One region of the Streptomyces sp. NPDC053474 genome, then DNA from elsewhere that is predicted to be linked to it. Evidence: predicted binding sites of a transcription regulator. Region 1 holds the regulator's gene; the other holds the start of a gene.
The links. Region 1 encodes HspR, which represses chaperone genes until heat shock. Its sites were predicted from a motif close to TTGAGNNNNNNNNNCTCAA; they were not measured.

Region 1 (7,720 bases):
TCCTGGAGCGCTGCAAGACGCCGTTCCACAACGTCATCAAGGACGCGGGCATCCAGCTCTCCGAGATCGACCACGTCGTCCTCGTCGGCGGCTCCACCCGCATGCCCGCCGTCGCCGAGCTCGTCAAGGAGCTGACCGGCGGCAACGAGGCCAACAAGGGCGTGAACCCGGACGAGGTCGTCGCCATCGGCGCCGCCCTCCAGGCCGGTGTCCTCAAGGGCGAGGTCAAGGACGTCCTGCTCCTCGACGTGACCCCGCTGTCGCTTGGCATCGAGACCAAGGGCGGCATCATGACCAAGCTCATCGAGCGGAACACCACGATTCCGACGAAGCGCTCCGAGATCTTCACGACGGCCGAGGACAACCAGCCGTCCGTGCAGATCCAGGTCTACCAGGGCGAGCGCGAGATCGCGGCGTACAACAAGAAGCTCGGCATGTTCGAGCTGACCGGCCTGCCCCCGGCCCCGCGCGGCGTCCCGCAGATCGAGGTCTCCTTCGACATCGACGCCAACGGGATCATGCACGTGACCGCGAAGGACCTCGGCACGGGCAAGGAGCAGAAGATGACCGTCACCGGTGGCTCCTCGCTGCCGAAGGACGAGGTCAACCGCATGCGCGAAGAGGCCGAGAAGTACGCGGACGAGGACCACGCACGCCGCGAGGCCGCCGAGTCGCGCAACCAGGGCGAGCAGCTCGTCTACCAGACGGAGAAGTTCCTCAAGGACAACGAGGACAAGGTCCCCGGTGACGTCAAGACCGAGGTCGAGACGGCCGTCGCCGAGCTGAAGGAGAAGCTCAAGGGCGAGGACACCGCGGAGATCCGCACCGCCACGGAGAAGGTCGCCGCCGTCTCCCAGAAGCTGGGCCAGGCCATGTACGCCGACGCCCAGGCGGCGGGCGCCCCCGGTGCCGAAGGTGCCGCCCCGGGCGCCGAGGCGCCGAACATGTCCAAGGAAGACGACGTCGTGGACGCCGAGATCGTCGACGACGAGAAGCCCGGTGACGCGAAGGGCGGCGCTGCCTGATGACGGAGGAGACCCCGGGCTTCGGCGACGCCGAGCGGCCCGACGTCCCCTCCGGCGCCACCCCTGACGAAGCGGCGCCGCAGGCCGCCGAGCCCTCCAGCGAGGAGGGCCCGGCGGCCCCGGCCGGGGACGCAATGCGAGAAGCAGGACTGACGGCCCAGCTGGACCAGGCCCGCTCGGCGCTCAGCGAGCGCACCGCGGACCTCCAGCGGCTCCAGGCCGAGTACCAGAACTACCGCCGCCGCGTGGAGCGGGACAAGGTGACGGTGAAGGAGATCGCCTCGGCGAACCTCCTCACCGAGCTGCTCCCGACCCTCGACGACGTCGGCCGCGCGCGGGACCACGGCGAGCTGGTCGGCGGCTTCAAGTCGGTGGCCGAATCGCTGGAGACCGTCGTCGCCAAGATGGGCCTCCAGCAGTTCGGCAAGGAGGGCGAGCCCTTCGACCCGACGATCCACGAGGCCCTGATGCACAGCTACGCACCGGACGTCACGGAGACGACGTGCGTCGCGATCCTCCAGCCGGGGTATCGCATCGGCGAGCGCGTCATCCGTCCCGCCCGCGTGGCGGTGGCGGAGCCGCAGCCCGGCGCGCAGACGGTGAAGCCGGACGCGGCCGACGGCGCCGACGGCGAGGTCGAGACGCCCGCCGCCGCGGACCAGGCCGAGGCCAAGGACGCGGGCCAGCCCGCCGACCAGGCCGACAAGGCCGAGAACAAGGAGAACGGTGGCCCGGACAAGGGCTGACGTTGACACGGACGGCGACGTCGGCCGCGGCCGGGCCCCCGGCGACCATGATGGTCGCGGACCCGGCGTCGCGGTCGGCGTCGGCGTCGACCTGACGACGAGGAAGGAGGGACGTCGGGGATGAGCACCAAGGACTTCATCGAGAAGGACTTCTACAAGGTCCTCGGCGTCCCCAAGGACGCCACCGAAGCCGAGATCAAGAAGGCGTACCGGAAGCTCGCCCGCGAGAACCACCCGGACGCCAACAAGGGCAACGCGAAGGCCGAGGAGCGCTTCAAGGAGATCTCCGAGGCGAACGACGTCCTCGGCGACCCGAAGAAGCGCAAGGAGTACGACGAGGCCCGCGCGCTCTTCGGCAACGGCGGATTCAGGCCAGGCCCCGGAGCGGGCGGCGGCACGTTCAACTTCGACCTGGGCGACCTCTTCGGAGGCGGCGCCCCGGGCGGCGGTGGAGCGGGCGCCGGCGGCTTCGGCGGCGGCCTAGGTGACGTCTTCGGGGGCCTGTTCAACCGCGGCGGCGCGGGCACGGGGACGCGTACGCAGCCGCGCCGCGGCCAGGACATCGAGTCCGAGGTCACGCTGAGCTTCACGGAGGCGGTGGAGGGCGCGACGGTTCCGCTGCGCATGTCCTCGCAGGCCGCCTGCAAGGCGTGCTCGGGCACCGGCGACAAGAACGGCACGCCGCGCGTGTGCCCCACCTGTGTGGGCACGGGCCAGGTCTCCCGGGGCGGCGGTGGCGGGTTCTCCCTCACCGACCCCTGCGTGGACTGCAAGGGCCGCGGCCTGATCGCCGAGACGCCCTGCGAGGTGTGCCACGGCAGCGGCCGCGCGAAGTCGTCGCGGACGATGCAGGTGCGCATCCCGGCGGGCGTCAGCGACGGCCAGCGGATCCGCCTGCGCGGCAAGGGCGCTCCCGGTGAGCGCGGCGGCCCCGCGGGCGATCTGTACGTGGTCGTCCATGTGGACGCCCACCCGGTCTTCGGCCGCAGGGGCGAGAACCTCACGGTGACGGTCCCGGTGACCCTCTCCGAGGCCGCGCTCGGCGGCGAGGTGCGGGTGCCCACGCTCGGCGGCGTGCCCGTCACCCTGAAGCTGCCCCCGGGCACGCCGAACGGGCGCACGATGCGGGTGCGCGGCAAGGGCCCCGCCCGCAAGGACGGCACGCCCGGCGACCTGCTCGTCACGGTGGAGGTGTCCGTACCGACGACGCTGTCCCCCGAGGCGAAGGAAGCCCTGGAGGAGTACCGCAAGGCGACTGCGGATCTCGATCCGCGGGCAGAACTGTTCAAGGCCGCGAAGGGAGCGTGACCTCATGGAGCGGGACGGCCGCCGACGCAACCCGTATCAGCTGACGGACGAGACCCCGGTGTACGTCATCTCGGTGGCGGCCCAGCTCTCCGGTCTCCACCCCCAGACCCTGCGGCAGTACGACCGCCTGGGCCTGGTCTCGCCCGACCGCACCGCGGGCCGGGGCCGGCGGTACTCCGCCCGGGACATCGAGCTGCTCCGCACCGTCCAGCAGCTCTCCCAGGAGGAGGGCATCAACCTCGCGGGCATCAAGCGCATCATCGAGCTGGAGAACCAGGTCGCCGCGCTCCAGTCCCGGGTCGCCGAGCTGTCGGCGGCCGTCGAGGGCGCGGCCGCCGCGATGCAGCAGCGCGAGGCCCAGGTCCACGCCTCCTACCGCCGCGACCTGGTGCCGTACCAGGACGTGCAGCAGGCGAGCGCGCTCGTGGTGTGGCGACCGAAGAGGTCGCCGGAGCAGTAGCCCGCCGCGGTCCGGCACGCGAAGGCCGGGCGCCCGTACCCGAACGACTCGGGGGCGGGCGCCCGGCCTTCGTCGTGCCCGGAGTGACGGGAGGTGCGCACGTGGTGGGGGGAGAGAAACCGCTGGTCCGTGGGGGACGGGGCGCTCCGGCGAGGAGTCGCAGGGGAACGCTGGACGGCACGCCGCACTCCTATAGTTGGCAGGCTGTCGTGTTTCTTCCGCGGGAAAGCTGGATTCTCCATGGCCATGGTCGGGCTGTTCTGGATCGCCGAGGGCGATGTGTACGTGGGCTCGAAGCCGTCCGGGCTCGCTCCCGGGGTCCGGCTGACACCCGAGGGGGTGGCCGGGCTCGGGCACCAGCAGTCCGGCCTGTGGCTCTGGGACGACGTACGGGCGCTGAGCATCGAGGACGTCCCGGTGAAGTCGCTGAAGCGGCAGGTCGGGATGGTGGTGGACATGGCGCTCACGGTCGGGCTCGGCGGCGGTGAGGACGCGCCCTCGATGACCGTGTGCGTGGAGACCGCCGACCAGGAGGTCGAGCTGACCGCGTACGTGGCGGCGGCGTACGGCTACTCCCAGAAGGAGTACGACCTGTCCCGCGCCCTGCTCGCCCGGCTCACGGAGGGGGCCGCCACGCTGCTGACCACGCTGTCGGCGATGGCCGAGTGGGGGCGCTCGCACGAGGGCGGCACGCCGCGCCGCGAGCTGCGCGAGCGCCTGCTGCGGGAGTGGGCGGGTCAGGCGTAGGCGCCCGCTCCGCGGGGCGCGTGGCTGCCCCGGCCCGCCACGGAACGCGGCGGGCCGGAGCGCCTCAGGGAAGCGCGACCCCGCGGGGGGAGACCACAACAGAGCCGCTGCGGTCCTCACCATGCAGTGCCGCGCCCACGCTCCGCTACCGTCAACTTGTTGCGGTGCAAGGGGCGGGGGCGGGGGCAAGTAGCCGCAATTGCGGACGTTCGTGCCTCAGCGGGTACGGCCGGGGCCGCGGGATCCGCGAGGGCCGCCCGGGCCTGTGGGGCCGAGGAGGCCCGACTGGCCGATGCGGTAGCCGAGTTGGGTGCGGCCCGTGCTGCCGAGGACCTGGGCCAGCTTGGCGATGTGGACGCGTACGGTACGGACGTTCATGCCGAGGCGCTCGGCGATGCCCGCGTCGGTGAGGCCCTCGGTGAGCAGTTCGGCGATGGCGCGCTGGCGGGCGGTTATGCCGCCCCGCGCGGGCTGCGGCGCCGGGTGCGGGAACAGGGGCGTCGCCAGGCGCCACAGGCGGTCGAAGAGCGCGGCCAGATAACCGGCCAGGGCGGGCACGCGGATCTCCAGGGCCAGGGCGCGGTCCCGGTCGGCGGGGACGAAGGCGACGGCGCGGTCGAAGACGACGAGCTGGGCCGTGACCTCGCTCAGCGTGCGGACCTCCACGTCGCCCGCCAGCTCCTCGAAGCGGGCGAGCACGGGGAAGGCGTGCCGGGCCGTGTGCTGGTACAGGGTGCGCAGCCGGCAGCCGCGGGACAGCAGCGGCTGTTCGCGCGGCGGCGCCGCGCCCAGGTCCCAGACGCGGTGGAAGCCGCCGGGCTGCACGGTCAGGGCCTCGTTGGCGCAGGCGTCCGCGGCCCGGCAGACGGCGTCGGTGATCCGGGGCAGGCCCCTGAGCAGGGTGATCGCGGGCGGGCCAGCGGCCGGTGGGGAAGGTGCGGCCGTCTGCTCCGCCGCCGGGCGCGCGAGGGCGAGCAGCGGCTCGAACGCGGCGGTCAGCTCGGCCTCGCGGCGCCGTTCGTGCGCCACGTCCTCCTCGATGCCGCGCAGCAGCCGCAGCAGGGCGCGCGAGGGGGCGCTGGGCAGCAGCCACGCCATGTCGTCGAGGTCGGGGTGCAGGAGGCCGAAGTCGACGAGGCAGGGCGCGTGTTCCGCGTCCCGCGCGGGTACGCGGCGCTCGCGCAGGGCCCGGGCGTAGAGCGCGGCCCCCGCGGCGCACCACGTGTCGGCCCCGTGCGGGCGGTGGCGCTCGTCCCTCGGGGGCATGCCGGTCCTCCCGCTCACCGGCCGGGGGAGAAACGCCGTGAGGCATGGCGTTCGAGTATTCCGGACTGGCTGATGAGGAAGCCGAGTTGGGCCCGGCTCGTACTGCCGAGCACCTGCGCCACCTTGGCGATGTGGACGCGTACGGTACGGACGTTCAGATCCGTGCGCGTGGCGATTTCCGTGTCGGTGAGGCCTTCGGTGAGAAGGCGTGCGATCTCCAGCTGCACCGGTGAGATCGCCTTGTCGGGCAGCGGCGGGGCGTCTTCCCGGTACAGCGGCCGCGCGAGCCGCCAGAGAATGTCGAAGGCGCTCGCGACGTACGAGATGAGTGCGGGCGAGCGCACTTCGAAGGAGATCTCGCCGCCGGGGTCCGCCGGGATGAACGCGACGCGCCGGTCGAGGAGGATGAGACAGGGCGGGAGTTCGTCGAGCGTGCGGGCCTCGCCGTCGACGGCGGGCCCCAGCGGATGCGTCCGCGGCGGCGCGCCGCCGCGCGGCGGCCGGGCGAGGGTGCGCAGCTGCCCGCCGCGCGCGACGAACTCGGCCATGCGCCACGGCTCGTCGTGGGGCAGCAGGCGCGGTCGCGGGCCGCTGGGCTGGACCGCGAGCAGCTCCTCGCGGGCGTCGGCGAGGGCCTGCCGCACGGCCGTCCTGATCCTCGGTACGCCCTGGAGGACGGTGAGGTGCGCCGCCGCCGAGTCCGGGTCGGGAACCGGCTCGGCCAGGATGAGCGGCTCGAAGGCGGCCGCGAGCCGGGCGGCCCGGGCGCGGTGCCGTGCCACGCGCTGCTCGATGTCCTCAAGGAGCCGGGGCAGGGCCACGACGGGCGCGGCGGGCACCAGCCACGCCGGGTCGCCCGCCGGGTCCGCGCGCAGCAGGCCGAAGGGGCGCAGACAGTCGGCGTGGGCCGCGTCGGCGGGGACGCGGCCGTCGTGCAGGGCCCGGGCGTACAGGGCCCGTCCCTGCTCGCAGAGGTCGTCGGGGCCGTGCGGCGGGTGGGCCCAAGGGCCCGTGTCCGTCTCGCGCATCGCTCCGTCCGGCACGGCGCTCCCCTTGCTCCTCCCGCCGGTACGGCACGTGAGGGGCCATTGTCGCCAACGCGGCAACCGCCTTCAATGGCGGGGCGGCGGCAAGCCTGTGGCGGGGCGTCCCCCGGCCTGTCCGTCCCGCTCGCGTGCCACCGCGCGGCACGGACACCACCGGCGCCGGGGACCGGGCCTCGCGGCGCACCGGACGCGCGGGCGGCTCCATTGGTCGGTGCCGCCCTTGGGCTTATGGTGCAGAGAACGCGCCCGTGGAGCCGAGTGCCCGCGCGCGGAGAAAGGGGGGCAGGAGGGGAGGAGACCGGGCCGCGGGGATTTCCCCGCGCGACGTGAGCGCCCAGGGGGACCTCGTCGCGTAGGACGACCGGTTCGCGGAGCTGTGACCGTCACGGTGCTCCTGTCGGAACCCGTGAGCTCGCGGGGAGCGCGCCACGTGGTCCCGCTCTTCGTGGCCGACCGGACCCGAACGCCAACGGCCCCTGAACGGTGAGGTGATGGCGACATGGAGGCAGCCGGGGTGCGCCCCGCCGAGCCCTCGGGCCGGGACGCGACGCCGGGGCGCGCCGCCGCGTCCCGCACGCCCGACCGCCACGCGGCCGCCATGCACGTGATCGCCGACGACCTCAACGGCCGTGGCTACCCGGTGACCTGGGTCGTCGACCGCCAGCTGCTCGCCGGTGACTTCCCGCTCCAGGTGGTGGCGAAGGTCTCCGTGGTGCGGGTCCTGAACATCGCCCTGGACACCCGGGGCGAGGGCGCCGCGCCCGCCGTGGTGTGGCGGGTGAGCATGGGGCGCCCCTCCTCGGTGCGGTGGGAGCAGTCGGCGGTGCTCGACCTGGGCGCCGACAGCCTGGACGGGGAGCGCGTGGTGCGCGAGGCCCTGCGCGCGGTCGGCCTGCCGCTCCAGCGGGCCATCTAGGCCGGGCCGGTCGGCCGGGCCCCTCGGGCGGCCCCTAGGCCCGGCCCTCGCCGAGGATGCCCGACTGCCCGATGAGATAGCCGAGCTGGGCCCGGCTCTGGCTGTGCAGGACGGCCGACAGCTTGGCGATGTGCACCCGGGCCGTCCGTACGTTCATCCCGAGCCGGGCGGCGATCTCGGTGTCGGTGAGGCCCTCGGTGAGCAGC
Region 2 (7,720 bases), on a different contig from region 1:
ACCGGAACCGCACCGCCGTCGGCTCCGGCCCCGCAGCAGGACGCGGCGAGCGCCGCGCCGCACGACGACGGCAAGCACGCGCGCCGCTTCGGACTCCCCACCGCCATCTGCCTGGTCATGGGCAACATCATCGGCGGCGGCATCTTCCTGCTCCCGGCCTCCGTCGCGCCCTTCGGCACGATCAGCCTCGTCGCCTTCGCCGTCCTGACCGCCGGGGCCATCGCGCTCGCCCTGGTCTTCGGCCGCCTCGCCGCACGGGACCCGCGCACCGGCGGCCCCTACGTCTACGCGCGAGAGGCGTTCGGCGACTTCGCGGGCTTCCTCGCGGCCTGGTCGTACTGGATCACCACCTGGGTGTCGAACGCGGCGCTCGCCGTCGCCGCCGTCGGCTACCTCGACGTCCTGATGCCCGTGGCCGACCACAAGTGGACCGCCTGCCTGGCCGCGCTCGGCCTTCAGCTGCTGCCCGCGCTCGCCAACCTCGCCGGGACCCGGTACGTCGGCGCCGTGCAGCTCGTCGCCACCGTGCTCAAGTTCCTGCCGCTGCTCCTCGTCGCCTTCGGCGGGCTCTTCTTCTTCGACCCGGCGAACCTCGGGCCGTTTCGCGCGAGCGACGACGGCGCGCTCGGCGCGGTCTCCGCCTCCGCCGCCATCCTGCTCTTCTCCTACCTGGGCGTGGAGTCCGCCGCCGTCAGCGCGGGCGAGGTGCGCGACCCGCGGCGCAACGTCGGCCGCGCCACCGTCCTCGGCACGCTCGGCGCCGCCCTCGTCTATCTGCTCGGCACCCTCGCCGTCTTCGGCACCGTCGCGCACGACAAGCTCGTCGGCTCCACCGCGCCGTTCACCGACGCCGTGAACGCGATGTTCGGCGGCTCCTGGGGCGGCACCGCCGTCGCGGTCGCCGCGCTCGTGTCCATGGTCGGCGCGCTCAACGGCTGGACGCTCCTGAGCGCCCAGACGCCGTACGCCGCCGCGAAGGACGGCCTGTTCCCGAGCGCCTTCGCCACCAAGCGGCGCGGCGTGCCCACCGTCGGCGTCCTCGTGACCGTGGTCCTCGCCTCGCTCCTGACCGTCTACAACTACACGGCGGGGCCTTCCGGGGTCTTCGAGGTCCTCGTGCTCGTCACGACGTTCACGGCCACCGTGCCCTATCTCCTCGCCACCGCCGCGCAGCTCTACTTCCTGGCCTCGGGGCAGCGCGAGCGGGTGCGCCCCGGGCGCCTGGTGCGCGACGCCGTGCTCGCCTCGGCCGCGTTCGGCTTCTCGATGTGGCTGGTCGCGGGCGCCGGGTACACGGCCGTCTACCAGGGCGTCCTGTTCCTCTTCGCGGGCGTCCCCGTGTACGCGTGGATGGCGGCCCGCAAGAAGCGGGCCGCCCTCCCCTCTCCCTCCTAGCGGGTCCTGCCCCGACGCGTCACCGCGCCAGCGGAGCCGTCACCCAGCGCCGGGTCCTGAAGCCGTCCTCGGGGCCGATCTCGATGAGCTTGCGGGCGGCGGGGTACGCCTCGTTGCCCTCGATCTCGTAGCCGACCTGGCGCGTGCCCGGCACGTCCCTGACCTCGGGCTGCCGCTCCGACGCCAGGGCCGCGGGGTAGTCGGCGCCGTCCTCCGCGCCCCGCACGGCGAGCTCGGCGAGGAGGCGCTGCCGCGCCGCGGCGAGCGCCTCGTCCGGGTCCGCGAGCGGCGGGGCCCCGGCGCCCCGCGCGCCCTCGGCCGCGGGCGGCGCGACCTGGCTGCTCGGCTCTCGCCGGGCGCCCGTGGCCTGCCGCGTGGACAGCTGCGCCCGCACGACCGTGCCGTCGTTGTCGAGGCCGACCCGGATGACGCCGCGGTCCGGCGTGATGACCGGCACTCCGTCGAAGGTCTGCCGGAACGTGACGTACGTGGCCAGGGTGGTGGGGGCGCCGATCTCCGAGCCGTCCTTCGTGCCGGAGTTCTGCATCAGGTCGTGCACGCCGTCGAGGGTCAGTTCGGCGCCGTCGGCGTGTTCTTCGGCGAAGGCCCGCGCCAGCTCGACGGCCCGCTCGGTGGGCAGCGCCGTGGTGTTGCGCTGGTTGGGCTCGGCCAGGCGCGCCCAGCGCACCGCCTTGGGCCCTGTCGAGACCGTGCGGTCGCCGGAACTGGCGCTCAGCACGCCCTGGTGGTCGACCTGCACCTCTTCGAGAGCGGCGGCCGGGAAGGAGGCCATGCGGCCCGCCGCGGCCAGCTCGACGCTCGGCTCGCGCGGCGCGAGCTGCACCGTCTGCGCGCCCTGCGGCAGCGCGACCGGCTCCCCGGCGAGCGCGGCGCGGGCGTAGTACCAGCGCCAGGCGTACCAGGCGTCCGACACGGCGGGCCGGTAGAGGTAGCGTTCGGTGTTGAGCCGGTCCACGGCCTCGGCCTGCGTGGCGCCGACCGCGCACACCGACGGGGCCTGGTGCACGGAGATGTCCCAGCTCGCGTTCAGCCAGGCCTCGGCGAACGTCTGCCCGGACTGCCACTTCGCCCAGAACTTGCTGCCGTAGTCCGGGTTGTCCACGCTCGTCGTCTCGAAGCCGAAGAGCATGCGGAAGCCGAGGTTGGGCCCGCCCCAGGTGCGGATCGGCGAGTGCCCGCCGAGGACCCGCAGCGAGAAGCACGTGGACCAGAAGACATACCGTGCCTTCTCGTTGCCGAGCGCCATCCGGTTGGAGTACGCGCGGGTGCGGCCCTCCCAGGCCGCGCCGAGCGGTGCCATGAAGACGCCGTCGCCGTCCATGGTGCCGTGGCCCGAGTGGTACACCGCGCAGACCGCGTCCATGCCGTAGCGGTCCTGCCAGTTGTCGAATGCCTCCTCGTACGCCCATACCTGGACGCCCGCGTCGGCGAACCAGAAGTTGCGGTCGGCGGACCTCTGCAGGAAGTCCAGCCAGCCGCGGGCGTCCTCGTGCGTGTAGTACAGCGGTGAGGCGTCGGCGAACTTCTCGACGCTGAACGCCCCCCACAGGCCGAGCGTCGAGTCCCGCTCCCCGGCCGCGCCGGGCTTCTCCGGTTCGAGAGGTGACGGACCGCGGTCCGTGTAGATCATGCGCATGGCCTTACCCCCTGGGTTCTCCCCGTCGCGTGGCTGAGACGCACGCGGTCGAGGGGGCCTAAAAGTGTCACTGCCGGAGGGCCTTGCCCAGGTGACATTCCGGCCATAGGGAACGCGCCACGGGGGTGCCGCGCCGCCCCTGCAGCCCCGCTGGCCAGGGCATTCGCCGCTGCCCTTTTCGGACAGGCCCCGCGCACCAGCGCGGCCCCCTCGAACACGGTGAGGGGGTCGCGCGGTTGGCGGAAAACGGAGGCTGTCTACTTGCCGTCTACCGGCCGAGGCAGGCGTCGAGAACCCCTCGGCCGTGCCACCGGTGACGAGGGTGAGCCGGTGCGCGGCGGGCCCCGCGGCCGCCGCTGTCGCGACGGTGGCCGCGCCCGCTCTCGTGTGACGGCTTCCGCGTCGACTTCCCGGGCGGCTTCCGTGCTCGTTTCGGTGAGGGCTTACTTTCCCCCCATCGAGTGCAACTTTGGTACGTAGGTGATCAGTTGATGCGTCAGGCTCGGTGCGCGCCGGTGGTGTGCGCCCGCCGGGCCCCTCCCGGGTGATCCTTCTTACGGCTCCGTACCGACCCCGTACGCCGCGATTTCCTCCGGAGTGTGATCGGATGGAGGCCACGGAACTCCACCGAAGGGATTTGGCATCGTGGCTACCACGCGCTCCGCACACACGGTCTGGGAAGGCAGCCTGACCGAGGGCTCCGGCACGGTGACCTTCGACTCCTCGGGCATCGGGCAGCAGGCCGTGTCCTGGCCGTCCCGCGCCGAGGAGGCGAACGGCAAGACGAGCCCCGAGGAGCTCATCGCCGCCGCGCACTCCAGCTGCTTCTCGATGGCGCTGTCCCACGGCCTGACCGGTGCGGGCACCCCGCCCACCAAGCTCTTCACGTCCGCCGACGTGACCTTCCAGCCGGGCACCGGCATCACCGGCATCCACCTCACCGTCGAGGGCGAGGTGCCGGGCCTCGACGAGGCGGCCTTCACCGCCGCCGCCGAGAACGCCAAGGCCAACTGCCCGGTCAGCCAGGCGCTCACGGGCACGACCATCACGCTGTCGGCGAAGCTGGCCTGACCCGCCGCCCGCACCGCGGTTGAAGCCGCCGACCCCGCGCGCCGGGGCGGCGGCTTCGTCGTGTCCGAAGCCCCCGCCGGGCCCTCCCGGGCACGGCCCCGTACGCGGCATTGACAAGAGCCCGCTCAAGTTTTGTGCTGGAGGGCGGAGTGTCACCGCGTCGGAAGGGGTTGTTGGACATGGCACGTGCGGTCGGCATCGATCTCGGCACGACCAACTCCGTGGTCGCCGTCCTGGAGGGCGGCGAGCCCACCGTCATCGCGAACGCGGAGGGCGCCCGCACCACCCCCTCGGTCGTCGCCTTCGCCAAGAGCGGCGACGTGCTCGTCGGGGAGGTCGCCAAGCGCCAGGCGGTGACGAACGTGGAGCGCACCGCGCGCTCCGTCAAGCGCCACATGGGCGACCCGGCCTGGGGCTTCCCGGAGAGCGGCGCGGTGGACGGCCACCGGTACACCGCGCAGGAGCTGTCCGCGCGCGTGCTGCAGAAGCTCAAGCGGGACGCCGAGGCCTACCTCGGCGAGGACGTCACCGACGCCGTGGTCACCGTGCCCGCGTACTTCGACGACGCCCAGCGCCAGGCCACCAAGGAGGCGGGCGGGATCGCGGGCCTCAACGTCCTGCGGATCGTCAACGAGCCGACGGCGGCCGCGCTCGCCTACGGCCTCGACAAGGGCGACGACCAGACCGTCCTGGTCTTCGACCTCGGCGGCGGCACCTTCGACGTGTCGCTCCTGGAGATGGGCGAGGGCGTCATCGAGGTCAAGGCCACCAACGGCGACACGCGGCTCGGCGGCGACGACTGGGACCAGCGCATCGTCGAACACCTCGTCAGGCAGTTCAAGAACGCGTACGGCATCGACCTCGCCCGGGACAAGATGGCGCTGCAACGCCTGCGCGAGGGCGCGGAGAAGGCGAAGATCGAGCTCTCCTCGGCCGGTGAGACCGACATCAACCTGCCCTACATCACGGCCTCCGCGGACGGGCCGCTGCACCTCGTCGAGAAGCTCACCCGGGTCCAGCTGCAGGAGCTCACCGCGGATCTGCTCGACCGCTGCAAGGGCCCCTTCCACCAAGCGGTCAAGGACGCGGGCGTCCAGCTCTCCGCGATCGACCACGTCATCCTCGTGGGCGGCTCCACCCGCATGCCCGCGGTCACGGACCTGGTCAAGGAGCTGACCGGCAAGGACCCGCACAAGGGCGTCAATCCCGACGAGGTCGTCGCCCTCGGCGCGGCGCTCCAGGCGGGCGTGATCCGCGGTGACGTCAAGGACGTCCTGCTGCTCGACGTGACCCCGCTGTCGCTCGGCATCGAGACCAAGGGCGGCATCATGACCAAGCTCATCGAGCGCAACACGACCATCCCCACGCGCCGTTCGGAGACCTTCTCCACCGCCGAGGACAACCAGCCCTCGGTCGGCATCCAGGTCTTCCAGGGGGAGCGCGAGATCGCCGCGTACAACAAGAAGCTCGGCGTCTTCGACCTGACCGGACTTCCGCCCGCGCCGCGCGGGGTGCCCAAGATCGAGGTCACCTTCGACATCGACGCCGACGGGATCATGCACGTCTCGGCGAAGGACGAGGCCACCGGGCGCGAGCAGCGCATGACGGTCACGGGCGGCTCCGCGCTGCCCAAGGACGACATCGACCGGATGGTCCGCGAGGCCGAGCAGTACGCCGAGGAGGACCGCAAGCGGCGCGAGGCCGCCGAGACCCGCAACCAGGCCGAGCAGCTCGTCTACCAGACCGAGCGGTTCCTGAGCGAGAACGGCGAGCGGATCCCCGCCGACACCAAGGCCGAAGTGGAGGCGGCCGCCGCCGAGTTGAAGAGCACCCTCGACGGCGGCGACACCCACGCCGTCCGCGCGGGTGCCGAGAAGCTCGCCGCGGTCAGCCAGCGGATGGGGCAGGCCATGTACGCGGCCGCGGGCGCCGCCGGGAGCACGGCGGCGCCCCAGGACTCGGGCGCCCGGGACCCCGCCGACGAGGGCGTGGTCGAGGCGGAGATCGTCGACGACGAGGAGGCCGGGAAGGGCGGCGACAGCGGGACGAAGGGCGGTCCTGGCGCCTCCTGAGCGGGCCCGGCTACCCCCGGTCCTGGAGGTACTTGACCGTCGCCGGGTCGGCGGGCAGCAGGGTCTCGACGGCCAGCTCGGCGACGGTCACGTCCATCGGCGTGTTGAACGTCGAGATCGAGGAGATGAAGGACAGCACCCGGCCCTCGTGCTCGATCCTGAGCGGCAGCGCGAAGTGCGGCACCTGCCCGTCCGCCGCCGTGTCCTCGCCCGGGTCGAGGACCGGGTAGGCCGCCACCTCCTCGTACAGGGCGCGCAGCGCGCCCGAGCGCTGGAGCGCGATCTGCCGCTCCATCTGGTGCAGCAGATGCCCGCGCCACTCCCGCAGGTTGCGGATTCTCGGGGCGAGCCCCTCGGGGTGCAGCACGAGCCGCATCGCGTTCAGGGGCGGCGCGAGCAGGTGCTCGGGCAGGCCGTCGAGGAGCGAGGCGATGCCGCGGTTCGCGGCGACCACGTCGTACGTCGCGTCGACGACCAAAGCCGGATACGGTTCGTAGCCCTGGAGCAGCCGCTCAAGGCCCGCGCGCAGCGCGCCCATCGACGGGTCGTCGAGCGGGGTCTGCCGGAAGCGGGGCGCGTACCCGGCCGCGAGCAGCAGCGCGTTGCGCTCGCGCACGGGCACGTCCAGGTGCTCGGCGAGCTTCAGGACGAACTCCTCGCTCGGCTTGGAGCGGCCCGTCTCCACGAAGCTGATGTGCCGCGCCGAGGAATCCGCGCGCAGCGCCAGCTCCAGCTGGCTGACGCGCCGCTCCTGGCGCCAGCCGCGCAGCAGCGCGCCCACCTCGGAGGCCGTGCCCGCCCCGGAGGCCGTGCCCGCCTCGGAGGCCGTGCCCGCGCGCGGGGCACCGCCTTTGCCGTTCCGCCTGTCGGGAGCCAGAGTTGTCATACCCCTGACGGTAATCGAGGAGCCCCGCATGGCGAACGCGAAGAAGAGTGGTGCATGACCGGCGTGAACAACCCGTGGGACCCGCTGTCGTGGGAGGCCGCCGCCAGCTACCGGGCACGGGTGCGCGGCTGTCTGCTGGGCGGCGCGATCGGTGACGCGCTCGGCTACGCCGTCGAGTTCGACTCGCTGGCGGCCATCCGCGCCGCCCACGGCCCGCGCGGCGTGACCGGCCCGCTGCCCGACGCCGACGGCGTGTGGCGGATCAGCGACGACACCCAGATGACGCTGTTCACCGTGGAGGCCCTGGAGGCCGCCCACGCGCGCGAGCGCCGCAAGGGCATCGGCGGCGCGGCGCCCCAGCTCGTCCTTCAGGCGTATCTGCGCTGGCTGGACACCCAGCAGCGGCCGGGCCCAGCGGCACAGACACGCGGCGGCCTCGCCGCCGAGGCCTGGCTCTACGCCCGCCGCGCGCCCGGCAACGCCTGCCTCAGCGGCCTGGCCCACGCGCACGCGCCCGACCCGCGCGCCCCGCTCGGGCCGCCCGGGCCGGTCAACCCGGAGTCCAAGGGCTGCGGCACCGTCATGCGTTCCGCGCCCTTCGGGCTCACCCGCGCCCCCGCCGGGCGGGCCTTCGAGCTC

Region 2: a site for HspR is predicted at 4,234-4,252, ahead of dnaK (molecular chaperone DnaK). Genes of this name have one in related genera too.

The regions. Positions count from the first base shown of each region.
Region 1 is NZ_JBITXV010000002.1:261,653-269,372, reverse strand. Features, by position in the region: gene dnaK (molecular chaperone DnaK) at 1-1,025, shown strand, start outside; gene grpE (nucleotide exchange factor GrpE) at 1,025-1,771, shown strand; gene dnaJ (molecular chaperone DnaJ) at 1,892-3,079, shown strand; gene ACIG3E_RS04765 (heat shock protein transcriptional repressor HspR) at 3,084-3,539, shown strand; gene ACIG3E_RS04760 (hypothetical protein) at 3,780-4,286, shown strand; gene ACIG3E_RS04755 (LuxR C-terminal-related transcriptional regulator) at 4,503-5,552, opposite strand; gene ACIG3E_RS04750 (LuxR C-terminal-related transcriptional regulator) at 5,567-6,595, opposite strand; gene ACIG3E_RS04745 (hypothetical protein) at 7,098-7,514, shown strand; gene ACIG3E_RS04740 (LuxR C-terminal-related transcriptional regulator) at 7,549-7,720, opposite strand, start outside.
Region 2 is NZ_JBITXV010000020.1:49,499-57,218, forward strand. Features, by position in the region: gene ACIG3E_RS35330 (amino acid permease) at 1-1,395, shown strand, start outside; gene ACIG3E_RS35335 (DUF6345 domain-containing protein) at 1,415-3,046, opposite strand; gene ACIG3E_RS35340 (OsmC family peroxiredoxin) at 3,698-4,123, shown strand; gene dnaK (molecular chaperone DnaK) at 4,303-6,195, shown strand; gene ACIG3E_RS35350 (helix-turn-helix domain-containing protein) at 6,206-7,081, opposite strand; gene ACIG3E_RS35355 (ADP-ribosylglycohydrolase family protein) at 7,136-7,720, shown strand, end outside.